3 regions of the Photobacterium sp. genome follow, and region 2 is predicted to be linked to each of the others. Evidence: riboswitches for the same ligand, from Rfam matches in the RefSeq annotation. Region 2 holds a riboswitch; each other region holds the start of a gene.

Region 1 (7,529 bases), on a different contig from region 2:
TGATGTGGAATTTTCTTGTGAAGACGCTGGCCGTACGCCGATTGACAACCTGTGCCGGATGGTCGAAGCCGCCATCAAGGCCGGCGCCAGCACCATCAATATCCCGGACACCGTGGGCTATACCCTGCCCAACGAATTTGCCGGCATCATCACACAGCTGTTTGATCGCGTGCCGAACATCGACCAGGCGATTATTTCCGTTCACTGCCATGACGATCTGGGCATGTCGGTTGCCAACTCGATGGCGGCGGTGCAGGCAGGAGCCCGTCAGGTCGAAGGAACGATTAACGGCCTGGGCGAACGTGCCGGTAACTGTTCGCTGGAAGAAATTGCGATGATCATCAAGACCCGCGCTGACTTTCTGGGGGTTCACACCAACATCAAACACGACGAAATTCACCGCACCAGCAAACTGGTCAGCCAGCTTTGTAATATGCCGATCCAGGCGAATAAGGCGATTGTCGGTGCCAATGCATTCAGTCACTCCTCGGGGATCCACCAGGATGGCATGATAAAGAACAAAAATACTTACGAGATCATGACCCCTGAATCGATCGGCCTGAAAAACCAGGCACTGAACCTAACCAGCCGTTCAGGCCGCGCTGCGGTTAAAAACCATATGGATGCACTGGGTTACACCGAAAATGATTACAATCTTGATACGTTATACACCGACTTCCTGAAGCTGGCCGATCGCAAGGGGCAGGTGTTTGACTACGATCTGGAAGCGCTGATGTACTTTGCCAACCTGCGTGATGAAGATGACTTTTTCAAGCTGAATTATCTGAGTGTGCAGTCTGGCAGCATCATGGCGACCACCAGCATTAAATTACAATGTGGTGATGAAGAGAAATGTGAAGCTGCGGTTGGTAACGGGCCGGTTGACGCGCTATACCAGTGTATCTACCGCTTAACCGGCTATGAAATCGTGCTGGACAAGTTTGATTTGACCGCCAAAGGCGAAGGCGAAGATGGCCTGGGCCAGGCCGACATCATTGCGAACTACAAAGGCCGTAAATATCACGGTACCGGTCTGGCTACCGATATTGTTGAAGCCTCGGGGCAGGCTCTGCTTCACGTAATCAATAGCATCTACCGCGCAGATCAGATAGCTGAAATCAAAGAACGCGTTGCGACGGTTTAACCAAACAACCTTATTCAAAGTTAGCTTGATTCAACGCTATTTGGTGCAAGAACACAGAGAAAACGTGGAGTTTATAAGGATAAATGAGCACTTTCGATACCGTGCTTGTACGAAATAGCAAAGATGCAAGTTAACGAAAACAGAAATCAAAAATGGAGACAGCATAACCATGGCAGGTACATATAAAATAGCGGTTCTACCGGGCGACGGTATAGGCCCGGAAGTCATGCAACAGGCGCATAAAGTAATGGATGCGATTGAAGAAAAGTTCGGTTTCACTCTAGAGCGTTCAGAGCACGATGTCGGCGGTATTGCGATTGACAACCATGGCTGTCCGCTTCCCGAATCAACCATGCAAGGCTGTGAAGCATCAGATGCGATTCTGTTTGGCTCTGTCGGTGGCCCGAAATGGGAACACCTGCCACCAAACGATCAGCCTGAGCGTGGGGCGTTACTGCCGTTGCGGAAGCATTTCCAGCTGTTCTGCAACCTGCGTCCGGCACAAATTCACAGCGGCTTAGAAAGCTTCTCGCCATTGCGTGCCGATATCTCCGAACGTGGTTTCGATATTGTGGTTGTCCGTGAGCTGACCGGCGGTATCTACTTCGGCCAACCAAAAGGGCGGGAAGGCGAAGGCCCGCAAGAGAAAGCATTTGATACGGAAGTTTACCACCGCTACGAAATCGAGCGTATTGCGCGTATTGCCTTTGAATCGGCACGGCTGCGCGATAAAAACGTCTACTCAATCGACAAAGCCAATGTACTGCAGAGCTCTATTCTATGGCGTGAAGTCGTCGAGGAAGTGGCAAAAGAGTACCCGGATGTCACGCTGAACCACATGTACATCGATAATGCGACCATGCAGCTGATCAAAGATCCGTCACAGTTCGACGTGATGCTCTGCTCAAACATCTTTGGTGACATCATCTCTGACGAATGCGCAATGATCACCGGTTCAATGGGCATGCTGCCTTCGGCCAGCCTGAACCAGGACAAGTTCGGTATGTATGAGCCGGCCGGCGGGTCAGCGCCGGATATCGCGGGGAAGAACATTGCTAACCCGGTCGCGCAGATCTTATCTGCAGCCCTGATGCTGCGTTACAGCTTGGGTGAAGAACAAGCCGCACGTGCCATTGAACAAGCCGTATCTCAAGCACTTGAAGCCGGCGAGCTTACCGCCGACCTAGCCGGCAAAGGGGAAGCACTGAGTACCAGCGAAATGGGCGATAAAATCGCTGCATACATTCGCCAAGCCTAAGCACCACCGATTCAAGGAGCATTGAGCATGTCTGTAAAAGCAAAAAACGGAACATCAAAAACACTGTATGAAAAAGTCTACGATGCCCACGTCGCGGTAGCAGCTGAAGGTGAAACCCCGATTCTGTATATCGATCGCCATCTGGTCCATGAAGTTACCTCACCGCAAGCTTTTGATGGCTTGCGTGAAAAGGGCCGTAAAGTTCGCCAGATCGGCAAGACTTTCGCGACGATGGATCACAACGTTTCAACCCAGACCAAAGACATTAATGCATCGGGTGAAATGGCTCGGATCCAGATGGAAACACTAGCAAAAAACTGTCAAGAGTTTGGTGTCACCCTATATGACCTGAACCATAAATATCAAGGCATTGTCCACGTCATGGGGCCTGAGCTGGGGATCACCCTGCCGGGTATGACCATTGTCTGTGGTGACTCGCACACCGCCACCCACGGTGCATTTGGCTCCCTGGCATTTGGTATCGGCACATCAGAAGTCGAGCATGTACTGGCAACACAGACCCTGAAGCAGGACCGGGCTAAAACGATGAAAATCGAAGTCAGAGGCAAGGTTGCTGAAGGCATTACGGCCAAAGACATCGTGCTGGCGATTATCGGTAAAACCACCGCATCTGGCGGTACCGGGTATGTGGTGGAGTTCTGCGGTGAAGCCATCACCGATCTGACCATGGAGGGGCGTATGACCGTCTGTAACATGGCCATTGAACTGGGTGCAAAAGCCGGTCTGATCGCCCCGGACCAGACCACCTTTGACTACATTAAAGATCGTAAGTTTGCCCCTGTCGGTGCGAACTATGAAGCGGCAGTCGAATACTGGAAGAGCCTGAAAACCGATGATGACGCTGAGTTTGATGCCGTTGTGACCTTAGATGCAAAAGCGATCAAACCTCAAGTCACCTGGGGAACCAATCCGGGTCAAGTTATTGCTATTGATGAATTAATACCAGGCCCTGACAACTTCACCGATCAAGTAGATAAAACCTCAGCAGAAAAAGCACTGGCCTACATGGGGTTAGAAGCAGGCAAGAAATTATCTGACTTCAACATCGATAAAGTCTTTATCGGTTCTTGCACCAACTCTCGAATCGAAGACATGCGTGCAGCGGCGGCGATTGCCAAAGGGCGCAAAGTCGCAGCCAGTGTTCAGGCTCTGGTGGTTCCGGGATCGGAACAAGTAAAAGCCCAAGCTGAGAAAGAAGGGCTGGATAAAATCTTCATTGAAGCCGGGTTTGAATGGCGCCTGCCGGGTTGCTCAATGTGTCTGGCGATGAACAATGACCGTTTAGGGCCAAAAGAGCGCTGTGCGTCAACCAGTAACCGTAACTTCGAAGGTCGCCAGGGTCGTGATGGTCGAACGCATCTGGTGAGTCCGGCAATGGCTGCGGCAGCAGCATGTGCCGGCCACTTTGTTGATATCCGCGACTTAGATAACGCAACGGCTTAATCAGGAAGGAACGAACAATGACAGGTTTTAAACAGCACACAGGATTAGTGGTTCCACTTGATACCGCGAATATTGATACCGATGCGATCATTCCTAAGCAGTTTTTGCAAAAAGTAACACGCACAGGGTTTGGTAAGCACCTGTTCCATGACTGGCGCTTTTTAGATGATGCCGGCGAGCAACCGAATCCGGAGTTTGTGATGAACTACCCGCGTTATCAGGGAGCCAGTATCCTGCTGGCTCGGGAAAACTTCGGTTGTGGCTCATCCCGTGAACATGCCCCATGGGCACTGGCTGATTACGGCATTCAAGTGATGATTGCGCCCAGCTTTGCCGATATTTTCTATGGCAACTCAATCAACAACCAAATGGTGCCGGTTCGCCTGACAGAGCAGGAAGTCGATGAGCTATTCCACTACGTTGAAGCTAACGAAGGTGCCGAGATCACCGTCGATCTGGAAGCGATGTCAGTGACCGCTAACGGCAAGTCGTATTCATTCGAAATTGATGAATTCCGTCGCCACTGCTTGCTGAACGGCCTTGATAACATTGGTCTGACCCTGCAGCATGAAGACGAAATCACGGAATACGAAAACAACATTCCGTCATTTCTTGTTTAACGTAAGCAATCACTAACCCAAGGCGCTCTGTCTGAGCGCCTTTTCTTTATACCTAAGCCGTTGAATGCTAGCTTTTAGCCACAATAAGGGAACAACGATGCGCACCTTACTTTCGCTATGCCTGTTAATGGTGTCGAATAGTCTTTGGGCAGCCCCAAAAGCCGATCTGTGGCCTTACTGGCAGCAAAGCAATGAAGCCAATAGCACCGCAGTTTCCCATGTCCTCTGGCAACAACTGCTGGACAAGTATCTCGTGCAGCAACCTCAGCAGACGTTGTTTCGCTACCGCGCAGTTTCCGCCAATGATAAGTGGGATCTTGACCGCTATATCCGCTCCCTCACCGCCAGCGATCCCCTTAAGTATCGAAAAAGCGAGCAATTTGCCTACTGGGTTAACCTCTACAATGCGCTCACCGTCCGACTGATCCTGGATAATTACCCGCTGAAATCGATCACCAAACTGGGTGGGTTCTTCACTTTCGGACCTTGGGATGAGGATCTGATCACCATCAATGGCAAACAATTGTCACTCAATGACATAGAGCACCGTATTTTACGCCCGATCTGGCAAGATCCGCGTATCCATTATGTCGTCAATTGTGCCAGCCTGGGGTGCCCGGATCTTCAGCCTCAGGCCTTTACTGCCAGCAATAGCGAAGACTTACTTGACCAGGCCGCCATCCGCTTTGTGAACAGCACCAAGGGCGTTCAGCTGACAGGCGATAAAGTCCGCCTTTCCTCTATCTATGACTGGTATGGCGAGGATTTTGGTAATAAGGCCGCACTGCAAAATCACCTGAATCAATACTGGAAAGGGGCTCCAGTGGAACTTAACCACATCAGCTATGATTACGACTGGGCGCTGAATGAAACAGAATAAGACAGTGCACGCCATTAAATCAGCACAGGCGTATTACGCTGGCAACAGACTGCTTAGCGCATTACAATAGCTACCGTTCTCATTGGGGAGTCGATGTTGTTTAAGCAACTAAGGCTGAGATTGCTGACGCAGAACCCATTGAACCTGAACCAGGTCATACTGGCGTAGGAATTGAGAAAATAGCCGCTGCTTGTTTTACCAGAGCAAAAGCATCAGACAACACCTTCTCAACCTTCGCTCACTTGAAATAATTGTCCCGCAGGATGTTGGGCATCAGGAGCGCATCGTGAAAAAACGACTACCAATTCTTTCTCTGTCTTTATTAGCCGCAAGCTCGGCATGGGCCAGTGACAATACCTTAACGGTCTATACCTACAGCTCATTTGCATCAGACTGGGGACCGGGCCCGGCCATCGAAAAAGCCTTTGAAGCCCAATGCAATTGTAACCTTGAGTTCGTCGCCCTTGATGACGGGGTGTCGATCCTAAACCGTGTCCGCCTGGAAGGCCGCAGCACCAAAGCGGACATCTTGCTGGGGTTAGATAACAACCTGATGGCGGAAGCCAAGCAAACAGGCTTACTGGCCGTACATAATGTCGATACCGGTGCCGTTGACCTCCCCAATGGCTGGAGTGATACAACCTTTGTTCCGTACGACTACGGCTATTTTGCCTTTGTCTATGACTCGGAAAAGCTAACTAACCCGCCCAAGAGCCTGGCAGAGCTGATCCAACGTGATGATATCAGCGTGATCTATCAAGATCCCCGCACGTCGACACCGGGGCAAGGCCTGATGCTGTGGATGAAGTCGGTCTATGGCGATAAGGCAACCGATGCCTGGCAGCAGCTGGCAAAGAAAACAGTCACCGTCACCAAGGGCTGGTCTGAAGCTTACAACATGTTCCTTAAAGGGGAATCTGACATGGTGCTGTCTTACACCACGTCTCCGGCTTATCACATCATTGCTGACAAAGAGATCAAATACCGGGCCGCAGAATTCAGTGAAGGTCACTACATGCAGGTTGAAGTGGCGGCTAAGCTGAAAAACAGTCCAAATGCCAAACTGGCCGATCAGTTCATGACGTTTATTCTGAGTGATGAGTTCCAGTCTGCAATGCCAACCGGTAACTGGATGTACCCTGTCACCAAACAAGCATTACCGGCAGGTTTTGAGCAATTAACCCTGCCCGAGAAAGCCTTGCAATTCAGTGCAAAGGAAGTGGCATCACAACGTCGCGGCTGGATCCGCGAATGGCAGAATGCCCTTACGCAATAGCGCTGCTACATCCCTCCACTGAGCGCTCTGACTGAAGAGCGCTTACAAAAAAAGAATATTATCAATAATGGTCACTGACTTTTGAATACCCGTTTTCGTGCTTCACTGCCCGGCATGATCACCGCCGGGCTGATCGCCATCGTGGTGATCAGTGCCATCACCGCGTTGATCAGTCAGGCGACCGACTTTGACTCTCTGAAGATCTGGCAAGACCCCTATCTGCGCCACGTGGCGGGATTCAGCTTTTATCAGGCTTTGCTCTCGACCTTGCTCAGCGTAATGCCGGCTATTCCGGTTGCCTATGCGCTGTCGCGTCGGCAGTTTTTCGGCCGTAGCTTATTGCTGCGGTTATTTGCGATGACTCTGGTGCTACCGGTACTGGTTGCGGTCTTTGGCCTGCTGGCGATTTACGGCAAAAGCGGCCTGCTGGCTGCCATACTGGGCATCTGGCAGCAGCCGCTACCGTTTAACCTTTATGGCTTAAACGGCATTTTGCTGGCGCATGTGTTCCTTAACTTACCGTTAGCCACCCGTCTGTTACTGCAAAGTATCGAAGGGATCCCTTTTGAACAGCATAAACTGGCAGCCCATCTGGGTATTACGGGCTGGAGTAAGTTCCGCCTAATTGCCTGGCCGCGCTTAAGGCAACAGCTGCCTCATGTGATTGGTCTGGTTTTCATGCTCTGCTTTACCAGTTTTGCGGTGATTATGTCACTGGGCGGCGGGCCAAAAGCCACCACCATCGAGCTGGCAATTTATCAGGCGTTGCGCTATGACTTCGACCTGGCAGCCGGAGCCGTTCTGGCGTTGTGGCAAATGCTGATTTGCTGCAGCCTAGTGTTATTCACCCTGCGATTTGCGAAACCACTTTCAACCCTGACGGGCTC
Region 2 (7,529 bases):
CCTAAGATATAAACCTGATATAGATAGGCTGGTATGGCTCATCCTCTAAGCGAAAATCCCAAAATTTTTGTCCATATTCTCAAGTGGACACTACTTATTATTCCTGTCGCAGTCATTGTTGGTTCACTCAATGCTTTCTTTCTCTGGATCTTGAGTTGGGCTACCACGACTCGAATCGACAATTCCTGGTTGATTTACTTATTACCCCTTGCCGGTATTGTGATTGTTTATTGTTATCGAAATTTTGGGAAAAACTCAGAAGGTGGTAATAACCTCATCATGGATGAAATCCATGAACCAGGAGCAGGTATTCCTACAAGAATGGGACCTCTGGTATTGATTACGACGGTGATCACTCATTTATTTGGGGGATCTGCGGGTCGGGAAGGTACGGCCGTTCAGATTGGCGGAGCAACAACGCATTGGCTGGCCCGAGTCTTTAAACTCAATGAATCTGACACTCGCTTGATCCTTATTGCAGGGGTGGCTGCAGGATTTGGTGCGGTATTCGGCACGCCATTAACCGGTGCAATCTTTGCGCTGGAAGTACTGGCTATCGGCCGCTTGAAGTTTGACGCGATTATTCCTGCCCTTTTTGCCGCTATTCTTGCCGATCTGGTGTGTAGTGCATGGGGAGCGCATCATACTCATTATCGGATTGACTTTTTAGAGACCATTACCTTGTTTGAGCAAGCGGTAAAAGTGGATATCTTTCTGATCGGAAAAATCATTTTAGCTTCGATAGCATTTGGTTTGGCTGGATACCTGTTTGGTGAGTTGACCCATGCCTTTAAAGATATCTTTAAAGCAACCCTGAAAAATCCATATCTTATTGTGGTGGTTGGGGGGCTGATCGTTATCGGTACTGTTCAGTTGATTGGCCATTATGATTATATCGGTCTCGGGGTCTATTCGAACCGAGAGGGTGGCGTCAGTATTCTCAGCGCATTCAATGAGGGTGGTGCTGAATGGTACAGCTGGTTGCTTAAGCTGTTACTGACAGCCATTACTTTGGCTGCTGGCTATAAAGGTGGGGAGGTGACTCCACTGTTCTTTGTTGGTGCCACATTAGGAAACACCATGGCCTGGGTAATGGGTGCGCCAGTTGATCTATTTGCCGCACTTGGCTTTTTGGCTGTATTTGCTGCGGCAACCAATACCCCGCTTGCCTGTACCATTATGGGCGTCGAGTTGTTTGGTGCAGACTATATGTTGTACTTTGCGATTGCCTGTTTTACAGCTTACTATTTTAGTGGTCATACTGGCATTTATTCCTCTCAACGGGTTGCTGTACCTAAGTTATTTGACTTAAAAGGTGCACCAAAAATCACCCATAAGTTAGGTGAGTTGCGTGAAACGCATTCATCTCTGCTAAAAGCAATAGTTAAAAAACACTCCGAATAATCGTAAGGCCGTACCATTGTGCGGCCTTAATTATTTTCACATGAGTTCGTCATTTTTTTTGTTTTGCCCTTGCTGTGATTTATTCCCTTCCCTATACTCTTTTCGAAACTTGTCGGAGTGCCAAATGGCTGAGACCGTATTACGGGATCCGTTGAACCTGATCAGGCTAATACCTGCGAAGGGAACAAGAGAATTCTTCTGCCTAGCTGCATTGATAGATACAACACATATTAATGCACAACTAGCGCACCGGATGATGCTGCACAGCCTTTGTGTACGCCTCTTGTTTACGCGCCAATCCGCCAAGCAATTTCCCCTATATCGATATTTTAGGAATTTGCTATGTCGAATCGCAAACAAGCGAGACTGGAAGCTAAACAATTTATAGATTCACTTACTGCTCAACCTTTTCCTAATTCCCGGAAGATTTATGTGCAAGGTAGCCGAGCTGATATTCAGGTGCCCATGCGCGAGATTGCTCTGTCTGCCAGCCTGGTTGGTGGAACGAAGAAAGATCCTATTCTTGAGCCCAACGAACCTATCCGTGTCTATGACACCTCCGGTTTTTATACCGATCCCAAGCAGCCTGTAAATATTTACGTTGGCTTAAATAAAATTCGTTCAGGCTGGATAGATGAGCGTGGTGACACTGAACAGTTAGGTGAGTTAAGTTCGAAATATACCAAAGAACGCTTATCTGACGATACACTGGACGATCTTCGTTTTTCCCAGCAAATACCCCCTCGTCGTGCCAAGCAAGGGCTATGTGTCACCCAGTTGCACTATGCACGAAAAGGCATTGTGACACCTGAGATGGAATACATTGCCATTCGTGAAAATATGGGGCGTGTCGAGTATCAAGATGGAGTGCTGAACCAACAGCACCCCGGCATTAGTTTTGGTGCCAACCTGCCTGCTGAAATTACGCCTGAGTTTGTGCGCCAGGAAGTGGCTGAAGGTCGTGCCATTATTCCTGCCAACATTAACCATCCTGAATCTGAACCGATGATCATTGGTCGTAACTTTCTGGTGAAAGTGAATGCCAATATTGGCAACTCCGCCGTCAGCTCTTCCATTGAAGAAGAAGTTGAAAAGCTAGTGTGGTCAACCCGCTGGGGCGGCGATACCGTGATGGATCTCTCTACCGGTCGTAATATTCATGAAACCCGTGAGTGGATCATCCGTAACAGTCCTGTGCCAATTGGTACGGTACCTATGTATCAGGCATTGGAAAAAGTGAATGGTATTGCTGAGAACCTGAACTGGGAAGTCTTCCGCGATACCTTGTTGGAACAAGCCGAGCAAGGGGTTGATTACTTCACAATTCATGCTGGTGTGTTGCTTCGTTATGTGCCGATGACGGCTAAACGAGTGACCGGCATTGTGTCACGTGGTGGCTCGATCATGGCGAAATGGTGTTTAGCACATCATGAAGAAAGCTTCCTCTATGTCCACTTCCGTGAAATCTGTGAAATCTGTGCGCAATACGATATTGCCCTTTCTTTAGGTGATGGCTTGCGTCCGGGCTCTGTTGCCGATGCGAATGATGAAGCGCAGTTTAGTGAGCTACGTACACTGGGTGAACTGACGAAAATTGCCTGGGAATATGATGTCCAGGTGATGATTGAAGGCCCGGGCCATGTCCCAATGCATATGATCAAAGAAAACATGGAAGAGCAGCTGAAGCATTGCCATGAAGCCCCTTTTTATACATTGGGTCCGCTCACGACAGATATCGCACCAGGTTATGATCATATTACCTCGGGAATTGGTGCTGCGGTCATTGGTTGGTATGGTTGCGCTATGCTGTGTTATGTCACTCCGAAAGAACACCTTGGTTTACCGAATAAAGACGACGTAAAAGTGGGTCTGATCACGTACAAGTTATGTGCGCATGCGGCAGACTTGGCTAAAGGCCATCCTGGTGCACAAGTCCGAGACAACGCTTTGTCAAAAGCGCGTTTTGAATTCCGCTGGGAAGATCAATTTAACCTGGGTTTAGATCCTGATACTGCTCGTGCATATCATGACGAAACCCTGCCTCAGGAATCGGGAAAAGTTGCGCATTTTTGCTCTATGTGCGGGCCTAAATTCTGTTCGATGAAGATCTCTCAGGAAGTACGTGATTACGCCAAAGGTCTTGAACAGGATGACGAGTTAGCGATCAAATTATTGAATGATCCATTGGCAGGCATGCAGCAAAAATCCGATGAGTTCCGTTCCCGAGGTAGTGAGTTATACCACCCTGCCCAAGAGGATAGTTAATGAGCTCTTTATGTTTACCCGATAGTTTAACACCGTTGCTAATGCATGTAGAACCGCTGCTGGCCACTGCTGATCAGTATCAGCTGGGTGAGTCTGTCAGTGTCAAGTTGAGCGATTCGGGTGCTGTAGAGATTCAAATGGAAGGGCGTCAGTTCAGTCTGGTATTTAATCAGGCTGATGCTGCTGTCGATGGCTACAGAGTGCTGGATCAGTGGTTAGCCCCTTATCCGACGTTGAGTGAGATGCAGCATAAGGTTGAGCTCGACCCGTCATTAGTGGTGTGTGACTTCCCTACGGATAAGGGCTGCGTTGATATCTGGCATCATAACGGTGAAGCTCGTGCGCTCTATTGTCACCATGCCGGCGCCAGTGATCCTCAGCGTGCAATGTTACTAACCGCCCTGGCGCTCGATTATCCGTTGGAAGATGCAGTGACTTTGGCGCGCGCGCATGCTCGAGGTTATCAGGAATCGAATCCCGATGGTTATGGTGAGATTAGCTGGCCAATGCGCCGTGAGTTGTTTCCCCGTCCATTAACGGCTAATCATCCGGAAATCGCCGAGTTAGGCTGGCGCAGCAAAGAAGTGGCGGTTGCTCCTTTTGCCGCGACGGATCCAAGTCAGTTGGCACTGTATCCGGTTGTCGATTCGGCAGAATGGGTAGAACGCTTACTCAAGTTGGATGTGAAAACCACCCAGCTGCGAATTAAAGATTCGCAATCGTCTGAGCTTGAAGATCAAATCCAGCGAATTGTTACCTTGGGCAATACTTATCATGCTCAGGTTTTTGTTAATGACTACTGGCAGTTGGCAATTAAGCATCACGCTTATGGCGTTCACCTTGGCCAGGAAGATTTAGATACTGCCGATCTGAGCGCGATTCAGCAGGCAGGCTTGCGACTTGGTATATCGACTCATGGCTATTTTGAGATCCTGCGAGCCGTGGAGTTTTCGCCGAGTTATATCGCACTGGGTCATATTTATCCTACCACGACCAAAGAGATGCCATCCAAGCCGCAAGGCCTGAATCGTCTGGCGCTGTATCAAAAATTGCTTGGCGATGCGTTCCCGACTGTGGCGATTGGCGGCATTGATTTATCTCGTGCGGAAAAAGTATGGCGTACCGGGGTCAGTAGTGTGGCTGTGGTCCGCGCAGTGACTCAGGCCGATGATAAAAAAGCGGCGATTGAGGCATTTAATCAATTATTGATCCGCCATGCTACAGGGGAACCGCTGGATGCTGAGTGAGCGGGAATTTGTACGCTACAGCCGTCAGATTATGTTGCCGGAAATCGGTGAACAAGGTCAGCAGTTATTGGCTCGTTCTCAGATTTTGTTAGTGGGAGCCGGAGGGCTGGGCTCTTCGGCGGCACTGTATCTGGCGGGAGCTGGCGTGGGAAATATGGTGATCGCCGATGACGACGAAGTCGACAGCTCAAACCTGCAGCGTCAGGTGATTTATCGCGATGCCCATCAAGGACAAAGCAAAGCCAAAATAGCGGCAGAGCAGATCCTGGCGCTTAACCCGCATATACGGGTGCGTGCAGTACAAGCCCGGTTAGCCAGTCAGCGTCTGGCGATGGAAGTGGATCTGGCTGACGTTATTTTAGATTGCAGCGACAACCTGCCTACTCGATATGCGGTGAATCGGGCCTGTTTTTCTGCGGGTAAGCCTCTGATCTCAGGCGCAGCCATTCGCTGGCAAGGGCAGTTGATGGCATTTGATTTCAGGCACAAACAAGGGCCGTGTTATCACTGCCTGTTCCCTGCGCAATCCGATGCACCACCAGAGCCACAGAATTGCAGCCATTCAGGTATTGCCGGTCCGATTGTCGGCATGATGGGAACGATGCAGGCACTGGAAACGATTAAGTGTATTACCGGGGCGGGACAAGTCGCCTTTGCTTCGTTGCAGCAATTTGACGGTCTGACAATGGCCTGGCAACGATTTAACCTTACCCGGGATAAGCAGTGTCCTGTTTGTCGTCCGGGTAGTGATAAAAGAGAGCAGGATTCTAATGACAACCAATAACCCGATACTGAATGACGTGAAGATCCCGATCTGGGTGAATGATAAGCCGGTAGATTGCTCATCAGAGCAAAGTCTTACAGCGTTGCTGACGACTCTGGAAATGCCACTGAAAGCCACTGCACTCGCTTTAAACGACGAGATCGTTGCACGCAGTGAATGGGACAGCACACGATTAAGTGCTGGTGATCGAATTGCTTTGTTTCAAGCCATTGCCGGAGGTTAAATGCTAACTATTGCGGATAAAACATTTGCTTCACGTCTTTTTACCGGCACCGGTAAATATGCCAATAGTCAGACAATGGCTGATTCTATCATTATCTCTGAATCTGAGTTAGTGACGATGGCGCTGAAGCGGGTCGACATTGATAACCGTGACGATGATATTCTGGCTCCGTTGATCAAAGCGGGCGTGAATTTACTGCCGAACACCTCAGGAGCAAAAAATGCCCAAGAGGCCATTTTTGCCGCCAAGCTTGCCCGTGAAGCGCTGGGAACCAATTGGCTGAAACTGGAGATTCATCCGGACCCCAAGTATTTAATGCCGGATCCGATTGAAACACTGATAGCGGCAGAGCAACTGGTACGAGATGGCTTTATCGTTCTGCCATATTGCCATGCCGATCCGGTGTTATGTAAGCGCCTGGAAGAAGTGGGTTGTGCCGCGGTGATGCCGTTAGGTGCACCGATTGGTTCCAACAAAGGGCTGGTTTCGCGTGATTTTCTTGAAATTATCATCGATCAGGCCCGGGTGCCGGTGATTGTTGATGCGGGGATCGGTGCTCCCTCCCATGCAGCCGAAGCGATGGAGATGGGTGCTGATGCGGTTCTGGTGAATACCGCAATTGCTGCCGCTGCCGATCCGGTTGCGATGGGCAAAGCCTTCAAGCTTGCCGTTGAAAGTGGGCGGTTGGCTTATGAAGCGGGCTTGGCGGGTACGGTTAATCATGCGATAGCTTCAAGCCCTTTAACGGCTTTCTTAGATCAAAGCGCATAAGGGGAGCCGCATGAGCTATGTTGATGTCTGGAAGCAGCTTGATTGGGATGATGTGCGCTTATCTATCTACAGTAAAACGGCGGCAGATGTAGAGCGAGCGTTACGTAAATCTAAACGTGATCTGGACGATTTCAAAGCACTTATTTCACCGGCGGCCGAACCGTACCTCGAGCAGATGGCACAACAATCGGCGGCATTAACGCGGAAGCGTTTCGGTCATACAATATCGTTTTATGTCCCGCTGTATTTGTCGAATTTGTGTGCGAATGCCTGTACCTATTGCGGCTTTTCGATGGAGAATCGGATCAAGCGGCGTACCTTGGCTATCGAAGAGATCGAGCTTGAGTGCCAGGCAATCAAGGCAATGAACTTTGACAGTGTGCTGTTGGTAACGGGTGAGCATGAGCGCAAAGTGGGAATGGAATACTTCCGTAAAACGGTACCGACGATAAAACAGCAGTTCAGTTATTTGGCGATGGAAGTACAGCCGCTGGAACAACATGAATATGCCGAGCTGAAAACCTTAGGCTTAGATGCGGTGATGGTGTATCAGGAAACCTACAGCGCCCCAACCTATGTCAAGCACCATTTGCGTGGTAATAAGATGGATTTTGAATATCGGCTGGCCACCCCAGATCGCCTGGCAAAAGCGGGGATAGATAAAATCGGTATTGGGGCTTTGATTGGTTTGGAAGAATGGAGGACTGATTGTTTCTTTGCGGCCAGCCATCTCGATTATCTTGAGCGTACGTATTGGCAAACGCGTTACTCGATTTCTTTTCCGCGCTTACGGCCCTGTGAAGGCGGTTTACAACCGAAATCGGTAATGAGTGAT
Region 3 (7,529 bases), on a different contig from region 2:
CAAGCTGATTAGTCTCAAAGTTACGCAGCCCGCCCCAGATAGCATCGACTTTGCCAGATGCCAGTGATGATGACAGTGCCCAGCCAACATTGATGATTTGAACATCTTTATAGTCGACGCCTTCGCTATTGAGCATAGTACCGATCGTCGCTTCTTCGTTACCAGCGATGGCGATACCTATTTTCCTTCCTTTCAAATCTGCCAGTGAGTTGATTTTGTTGTTGTCCAGTACCATCAATGTATTCAGTGGTGCTGCTATCAATGTGGCAGAGCGGATCAAAGGCAGACCGGCTGCAACATCTATCGTGAGGCTGGTTTGGTAAGACACTGCTAAGTCAACTTTGCCCGCTGCCACCAATTTGGCCGGCATACTTGGATCCGCCGGCTCCTGGATGGTGATGTTCAGTCCTTGGTCGTTGAAAAGACCGTTCTCTTTTGCGATGACAATCGGGCCATGATTCGGGTTGACGAACCAGTCGAGCATTAACGTCATGTTTTTAGTTGGTGCGCTAAAAGCGGGAGCACTAAAGACAGAGGTGGAAAGCGCCAGAGAAATCAGGCTTTTAGCCAGTATTTTTTTCAAGGTTAATGTCCTTTTTATTTCATTAGTATTGAGGTGGTTTTACGTTGTTTTTCATATTGCTATGAGTTTGAAATATTAGGTTAATTTTGCGGTTCCATTCATTGTTTGGATTGCCATGGTATCGCTCGCTTAAGCAGTAAATCGGCAGCAAAGTACAAGCCGATTGAAAAAGTAGCCAGGATCAACAAAGCGGCAAACATTTCATCGATCATCATGCGGGCATTGGCTTGCAACATCAGGTAGCCCAGCCCTTCACTGGAGCCCACCCATTCACCGACAACGGCACCAATTGGCGCGACAACAACCGCAACACGGATCCCCGATGCCAGCGCGGGTAAAGCTGCAGGTAAGCGTACATGCCACAGCAGTTGCCATTTTGAAGCGCCCATGGTTTTAGCCAGATCCAGATAGCCGGAAGGTGTGTGCCTTAATCCGTCGTAACAACAGGTGGTCACAGGGAAAAAGATGATCAATGCCGCCATCACGACTTTGGAGGTAATGCCATACCCCAGCCATAGCATCAGAATAGGTGCGATGGCAAAGACAGGAATTGCCTGGCTGGCAATTAACACAGGTAGCAACCAGCGACGCAGCGGATCAAAGAGCAGCATCTGCAGAGCAAAAAACAGGCCCATTGACAGGCCTAGCAATAAACCCAGTAGCACTTCAGCGGCGGTAACCCAGGTGTGATTGAGCAGAACGTCATGGCGCTGGATAAGCTTGTCGAGTACAGCTATCGGGCCCGGTAAGATAAAACTCGGTAATTGAAATGTTACGACAGTCAGTTGCCATACCCCGAGGATCACTGCGCTGCTGATAATCATGCGAGGCAGTGGGTGGGGAGACGATTGTAAGTCAGCCATAATCCTGCTCCAGTTGCTCGATAATTTTTTGTTGTAATGTCGCCAGTTCAGCATCAAATTGGCGAGGAGGTGCTGATGACGGTGCCGGGAGTGAACGGACAGCAGCGGGAGTTCCCGTCATCAGCAATATTTGATGACCCAAGCGCAGCGCTTCTTGCGGATCATGGGTGATCAGCAAAACGGTTTTATCAGCCAGCAACTCAGCCGCGAGGTTCTGTAGTTTATGGCGGGTAACAGCGTCGAGGGCCGAGAAAGGTTCGTCCATTAACAGCAGTGGTTTATCCTGCATCAGGGTTCTGGCCAAAGCGACACGTTGGCGCATTCCGCCAGATAGGCTATCGGGATAAGCACTGGCATATTCGGCGAGGCCGACTCTGTGTAACAGATCGAGCGCGCGCGCTTTCTCATCGGCATTCGGCTTGCCTTTCATTAAACGAATACTGAAACAGACGTTCTCTATTACACTCAGCCAGGGCAGTAGTAAATCTTGTTGTGCCATATAGGCCACCTGGCTTGCTGGTGTTTTCCCATCACATGTTGTTATTTCACCTTGCCACTGTGCTTTGTCATCCAGCAAACCAGCCAACAGGCGTAAAAGGGAGGTTTTACCACAGCCACTTTTGCCGAGAATACAGGTCCATTTACCTTTCGGCAGGGTTAGACTTAAGTTTGCAAACAGTGGAAACGGGCTGGTGTGATAATGGATCTGGCCGTGTGTTAGCGTCACCTCAACCCCGGGTATTGCCGATATTGCAACCGTCATAGTATTACCGTCATGCTCCGTTATTTTTTAGTTACGCGTCAGGGGTGAAATGACCAGCAAAGAAATGGTGCACGGGGCCATGACCGGAACCAATTTCCAGCTCATCAGCATGAAGGATTGCTTGCGATATATAGTTTTTGCCATGGGTTACCGCGTCGAGCAATGGATAACCTTGCGCAAGATAAGAAGCGATTGCCGCCGACAGGGTACAACCTGTGCCATGGGTATTCCGGGTGGCAATGCGCTTGGTACTCAACCGATGCACATCATCGGCCACAATCAGAAGGTCGGTACTATTTTCTTCTTGTTCCAGATGCCCGCCTTTTAACAATACCGATTTAGCCCCCAGATGACGAAGTGCCTCAGTCATGGTTACCATGTCACTTTCAGTGGTGGGACGCTCGCAGTTAAGCAGGGCAGCGGCTTCGGGCAGGTTAGGGGTGATCACATCGGCCAGCGGGATCAGTGCTTCTTTCAGGGTTGAGATGGCTTCTTGCTGTAAGAGTAAGTCACCGCTGGTGGCCACCATCACCGGATCGAGAACCAGATACGCAGGCTGATACTGGCGTAGTTTGTTCGCCACAGCGCGAATGATCGTGGCATCACTCAGCATACCGATTTTTACTGCTTTAACATCTAAGTCGGTAAATACCGCATCAAGTTGCTGTTCGACAAATTCTGGGGAAACAGGGAATATGGCTGATACACCGAGGGTGTTCTGGGCTGTAAGTGCGGTGATCACTGAGCAGGCATAACCGCCAGTTGCAGAAATCGCTTTGATATCGGCTTGGATGCCGGCACCGCCTCCGCTGTCAGAACCCGCGATGGTCAGTGTGATTGGTGTTTTCGACGTTGCTGTCATGACTACCCCTAAAAAATGCTGCGCAGGGGTAACAACAGGTGCCGTGAAGAGCAGGCCATAAATCGTGGCCAGAGGGGGCACTACTGTTAGTTCCCTACGCCAGTGCTAACTGGATCAGGTTCAACGGGTCCCACCGAAGTGGTCTCAGCCTTATGGCTCCCCGACTAACTACTTGTTCAATAAACAATCTAAATCACACTTAAAAAGTGAAATGTAAACCGTTTAGGCATATATCCTAACACCTTTTTCTGGCTTGGGGCCATTTTTATTATGGTGCTCAACAGCGTCAATCATCATTGCAGCTATAGCCAAGTTATCTCAAGATGCGGAATTCTTGCGTAAATGAAAATCTTGAGGTTGGCTGGGTGGAAATCTGTATGCTTATACTTCAATATTTTTTCGACAAAGCCTTTGGGAACAATACCTGTTTATATTATCGGATAATCCCTATTTAACCGTCACAACTTCAATTCCTCGTTCAGATAAACCCTGGATGCAACTGGCAGGGAAATGGATGTCAGTAATAATTTTATCGAAGCTGTCGATATCAACAGCATGAAAAGTTGCAACTTTGCCGTACTTTGATGAATCACTCACTAAGTAATTAACCCGAGAGGAAGCAATAACTGCTTTTTTAACGAGTACCTTATCTTCACTCGGTGTCGAGATCCCACGCTGACTCCAAGATGACGTTGACACAAAGGCAAGATCAATATTTATCTCATTCAGCAGTCGCGCTGCTTTTTCACCCACACAAGACTGGTTCATCCGATCGATCTTACCACCCGTATGGTAGAGGTTACATTCGGAATTATTCAGTAAGAATGCCGTAATTGCAAAATCATTGGTCACCACCAGTAAATCATCGCGATGCACTAAATGATGAGCAATTTCTAATGTTGTCGTACCTGCATCAAGATAAATCGTTGCATTAGGCTCAATAAGGTTAGATGCATATAATCCGATGCCCGCTTTTTCATTGTTGTTCTGGCCGATTTTAACATCATGAGATAACTCAGAATGAATCATTTCTGTCAGCTGAACACCACCAGATACCGACATAACACGGCCATCAACTTCTAGCTTAGCGATATCCCGACGAATCGTCATATGGGAAACCTGCAACTGCTGTGTCAGGTCGTGAATACCTATAACTTCTTGGTTGCTGAGTAGAGCCAGAATTGCACGTTGACGTTCTGCTGGGATCATAAGATTTTCCGTTACGGTTGTATTGAGTCGGGCTAATTGACTTATTTTAACATTATATCACTATCGATGTGAATATATGTGAGGCTGTCTCAGCAAAGAATAAATATTCATACTCTTGTTTTATATAAAAATTTATAAGAAATTTCGTATATCTACGTATTAACGATGCAAATGAACTTAACAAAAATAACCAAATAAATTCAGCCTATGTTAATTAATGTGACGCAGGCGCTGGATTAACGTCAGGGAAATACCATAGAATCACAAACAACAACACAAATTAACAAAAATTAACAAGGTGATGTATGAATATACAAAAAGTACAGTCAATTGCCGTGATTGGTTTGGGCTCGATGGGTATGGGGGCCGCAAAATCGTGTATTAAGGCCGGGCTGGATGTTTATGGTGTTGATTTGAATACTGATGCGCTGGCTGAGTTGAAAAATGCAGGCGCGGTAGATATATCCCATAACTGTGCTGACTTTGCTGCAGATTTGGATGCCATTCTTCTTCTCGTTGTTAATGCAAAACAAGCAAAGTCAGTGCTATTTGAAAATGGTCTGGCCGATAAACTTCGGCCAGGTACTGCAGTCATGGTTTCTGCCACTATTTCAGCTGATGACGCCAAAAACATTGAAGCTAAGTTGGCAGAGTCTGAACTTATCATGCTTGATGCGCCAGTATCAGGCGGGGCAGTAAAAGCCTGCCAGGGTGAAATGACAATTATGGCATCGGGCTCAGAAGAAGCCTTTATAAAACTCCAGCCGGTTCTCAATGCGACCGCTGGTAAGGTTTACAATATTGGTAGTGAAATTGGCATGGGCGCTACCGTTAAGATCATTCACCAGCTTCTTGCTGGCGTTCATATCGCCGCCGGCGCAGAAGCGATGGCATTAGCTGCTCGCGCTAATATTCCACTGGATCTGATGTATGACGTCGTAACAAATGCAGCCGGTAACTCCTGGATGTTTGAAAATCGAATGAAACATGTTGTTGAAGGTGATTATACACCAGCATCCATGGTCGATCTTTTTGTCAAAGATCTGGGTTTAGTTGCCGACACCGCACAAGGCCTGAAATTTCCCCTTCCGTTAGCAAGCACCGCACTGAATATGTTTACCAGCGCCAGCAATGCCGGTTACGGACAGGAAGATGACAGTGCCGTCATCAAAATATTTGATGGTATTGAACTGCCGAAGAAGGAGAAATAGCCATGTTATTAGGTGTCATTGCCGATGACTTTACAGGTGCTACCGACATTGCCGGCTTCCTGGTCGAAAACGGCATGCGTACGATCCAATTAAACGGCGTCCCTTCGGCTGATATTAACGTCGATGCCGATGCTGTCGTTGTTAGCCTGAAGTCACGATCTTGTCCTGTTGATGAAGCGGTGAGCTCATCACTAACTGCACTGGAATGGCTGAAAAGCAAAGGCTGTAAACAATTTTACTTCAAGTATTGCTCAACGTTTGACAGCACGGAAGAAGGCAACATCGGCCCTGTAACTGATGCGTTGCTTGATGCGCTAAACACTGATTTTACGATCATATGTCCGGCGCTGCCAATTAATGGCAGAACCGTATTCAACGGACATTTGTTTGTCATGGGCGAGCCTCTGGACGAATCAGGTATGCGACATCACCCGGTGACCCCAATGACCGATTCTAGCCTGATCAGGTTGATGGATAAGCAAGCCAAAGGCCAAGCAGGCCTGGTGAATTATCAGGATATTGATCAAGGTGCTGATCATGTAAAACAATGTTTTGAGCAACTCTCTCATCAAGGCAAACGTTATGCCGTCGTTGACACATTTAACGATGCACACCTCGCAACGTTAGGCAAGGCAGCCAGTGAATTAACACTTGTGACTGGTGGCTCAGGGTTAGCTGCCGGCATTGCAAAAAACTGGACTCAACAACTCAGTGATCAGTCATCAGCGAAAGAAGCGGGTAAACCAACGGCTGGAAAATCGGTTGTACTGTCGGGTTCCTGCTCAGTGATGACAAATCAGCAAGTCGAACAATATAAAACCAGAGCGGCTCACTTCGCCATCGATGTGAAAACGTGCTTAGAAAATACTACTGCTTACAGTGTTGTCGTCTGCCAGTGGGTACTTGAACATTTGAATGAACCGCTGGCACCGATGGTGTATGCCACAGCCTCAACCGATGAGCTGAAATATATTCAAGAACAATACGGTGCTCAGGCTTCTAGCCATGCCGTTGAACAATTCTTTAGTCACCTTGCTCATCAGTTACATGAACAAGGCGTGACTAACTTCATTACCGCCGGTGGTGAAACCTCTGGTGTCGTGACTCAGAGCCTTAACGTCAGCGGATTCCATATCGGGCCACAAATTGCACCGGGTGTACCTTGGGTAAAAGCCATTGATAGCGAACTGTCTTTGGCACTGAAATCCGGTAATTTTGGTGATGTGAACTTCTTTGAAAAAGCACAGGGGTTCTACCATGAATGAGCACCAGCAACGGCTACAAATGGTCACTCTGGCACGCTCAATGTTTGAGCGTGGCTATGCGACAGGTGGTGCGGGTAACCTGTCGGTAAAATTACCTGACGGCACGTTTTTAGCGACACCAACGGGCTCATCGTTTGGTCGTCTTGATGCTGAGCGCTTGTCTGTTGTTGATATCAACGGTAATCATCTATCAGGGGATAACCCTTCAAAAGAAGTCGCGTTCCATCTGGCTATTTACCGCAACAGTCCCGATTGCAATGCGATTGTTCATCTTCATTCAACATACTTAACGGCATTGTCTTGCCTCGAAGGCTTAGATCACGATAACGCGATCACGCCGTTTACTCCCTATTTTGTTATGCGGATAGGTCAGTTACCCGTGATCCCTTATTACCGTCCGGGTGATCCGCGGATCGCAGAAGAACTGTCAAAACGTGCAAGTGACTACCGTGCTTTTTTACTGGCAAACCACGGCCCGGTAATCACGGGTAAAGATTTAACTGATGCGGTTGATAACGCAGAAGAATTGGAAGAAACCGCCAAACTCGCATTGATGCTGGATGGCAAAGCGATTCGCTATCTGACTCAGCCTGAAATTAAAGAATTAGAAGGGAGAGGAAAATAATGGCTAAGTTTGCTGCAAACCTGACGATGTTGTTCACTGAAGTACCTTTCATGGAACGATTTGCTAAAGCCAGTGAAGCTGGTTTTAGCGCCGTGGAATATCTTTTTCCCTATGCCTTTGACGCGCAAGAGCTGGCTGGCGAACTGAG

The links. Region 2 has a riboswitch for thiamine pyrophosphate ahead of thiC (phosphomethylpyrimidine synthase ThiC). Riboswitches for the same ligand answer to the same signal wherever they lie in the genome.
Region 1: another riboswitch for thiamine pyrophosphate. It lies ahead of thiB (thiamine ABC transporter substrate binding subunit); the one in region 2 lies ahead of thiC (phosphomethylpyrimidine synthase ThiC).
Region 3: another riboswitch for thiamine pyrophosphate. It lies ahead of thiD (bifunctional hydroxymethylpyrimidine kinase/phosphomethylpyrimidine kinase); the one in region 2 lies ahead of thiC (phosphomethylpyrimidine synthase ThiC).

Annotation. Positions count from the first base shown of each region.
Region 1 covers NZ_JBVCPH010000012.1:103,194-110,722, forward strand. The annotation lists gene leuA (2-isopropylmalate synthase) at 1-1,144, shown strand, start outside; gene leuB (3-isopropylmalate dehydrogenase) at 1,314-2,402, shown strand; gene leuC (3-isopropylmalate dehydratase large subunit) at 2,430-3,866, shown strand; gene leuD (3-isopropylmalate dehydratase small subunit) at 3,884-4,486, shown strand; gene AC2204_RS14210 (DUF547 domain-containing protein) at 4,584-5,366, shown strand; TPP riboswitch at 5,440-5,554, shown strand; gene thiB (thiamine ABC transporter substrate binding subunit) at 5,653-6,642, shown strand; gene thiP (thiamine/thiamine pyrophosphate ABC transporter permease ThiP) at 6,724-7,529, shown strand, end outside.
Region 2 covers NZ_JBVCPH010000016.1:518-8,046, forward strand. The annotation lists gene AC2204_RS16500 (voltage-gated chloride channel family protein) at 34-1,404, shown strand; TPP riboswitch at 1,508-1,605, shown strand; gene thiC (phosphomethylpyrimidine synthase ThiC) at 1,747-3,669, shown strand; gene thiE (thiamine phosphate synthase) at 3,669-4,916, shown strand; gene AC2204_RS16515 (HesA/MoeB/ThiF family protein) at 4,906-5,700, shown strand; gene thiS (sulfur carrier protein ThiS) at 5,687-5,923, shown strand; gene AC2204_RS16525 (thiazole synthase) at 5,924-6,694, shown strand; gene thiH (2-iminoacetate synthase ThiH) at 6,705-7,529, shown strand, end outside.
Region 3 covers NZ_JBVCPH010000008.1:193,215-200,743, reverse strand. The annotation lists gene AC2204_RS11565 (ABC transporter substrate-binding protein) at 1-583, opposite strand, end outside; partial or broken gene AC2204_RS11560 (ABC transporter permease) at 682-1,410, opposite strand; gene AC2204_RS11555 (ABC transporter ATP-binding protein) at 1,439-2,209, opposite strand; gene thiD (bifunctional hydroxymethylpyrimidine kinase/phosphomethylpyrimidine kinase) at 2,241-3,071, opposite strand; TPP riboswitch at 3,146-3,244, opposite strand; gene AC2204_RS11545 (DeoR/GlpR family DNA-binding transcription regulator) at 3,519-4,280, opposite strand; gene ltnD (L-threonate dehydrogenase) at 4,592-5,491, shown strand; gene otnK (3-oxo-tetronate kinase) at 5,494-6,756, shown strand; gene otnC (3-oxo-tetronate 4-phosphate decarboxylase) at 6,749-7,381, shown strand; gene otnI (2-oxo-tetronate isomerase) at 7,381-7,529, shown strand, end outside.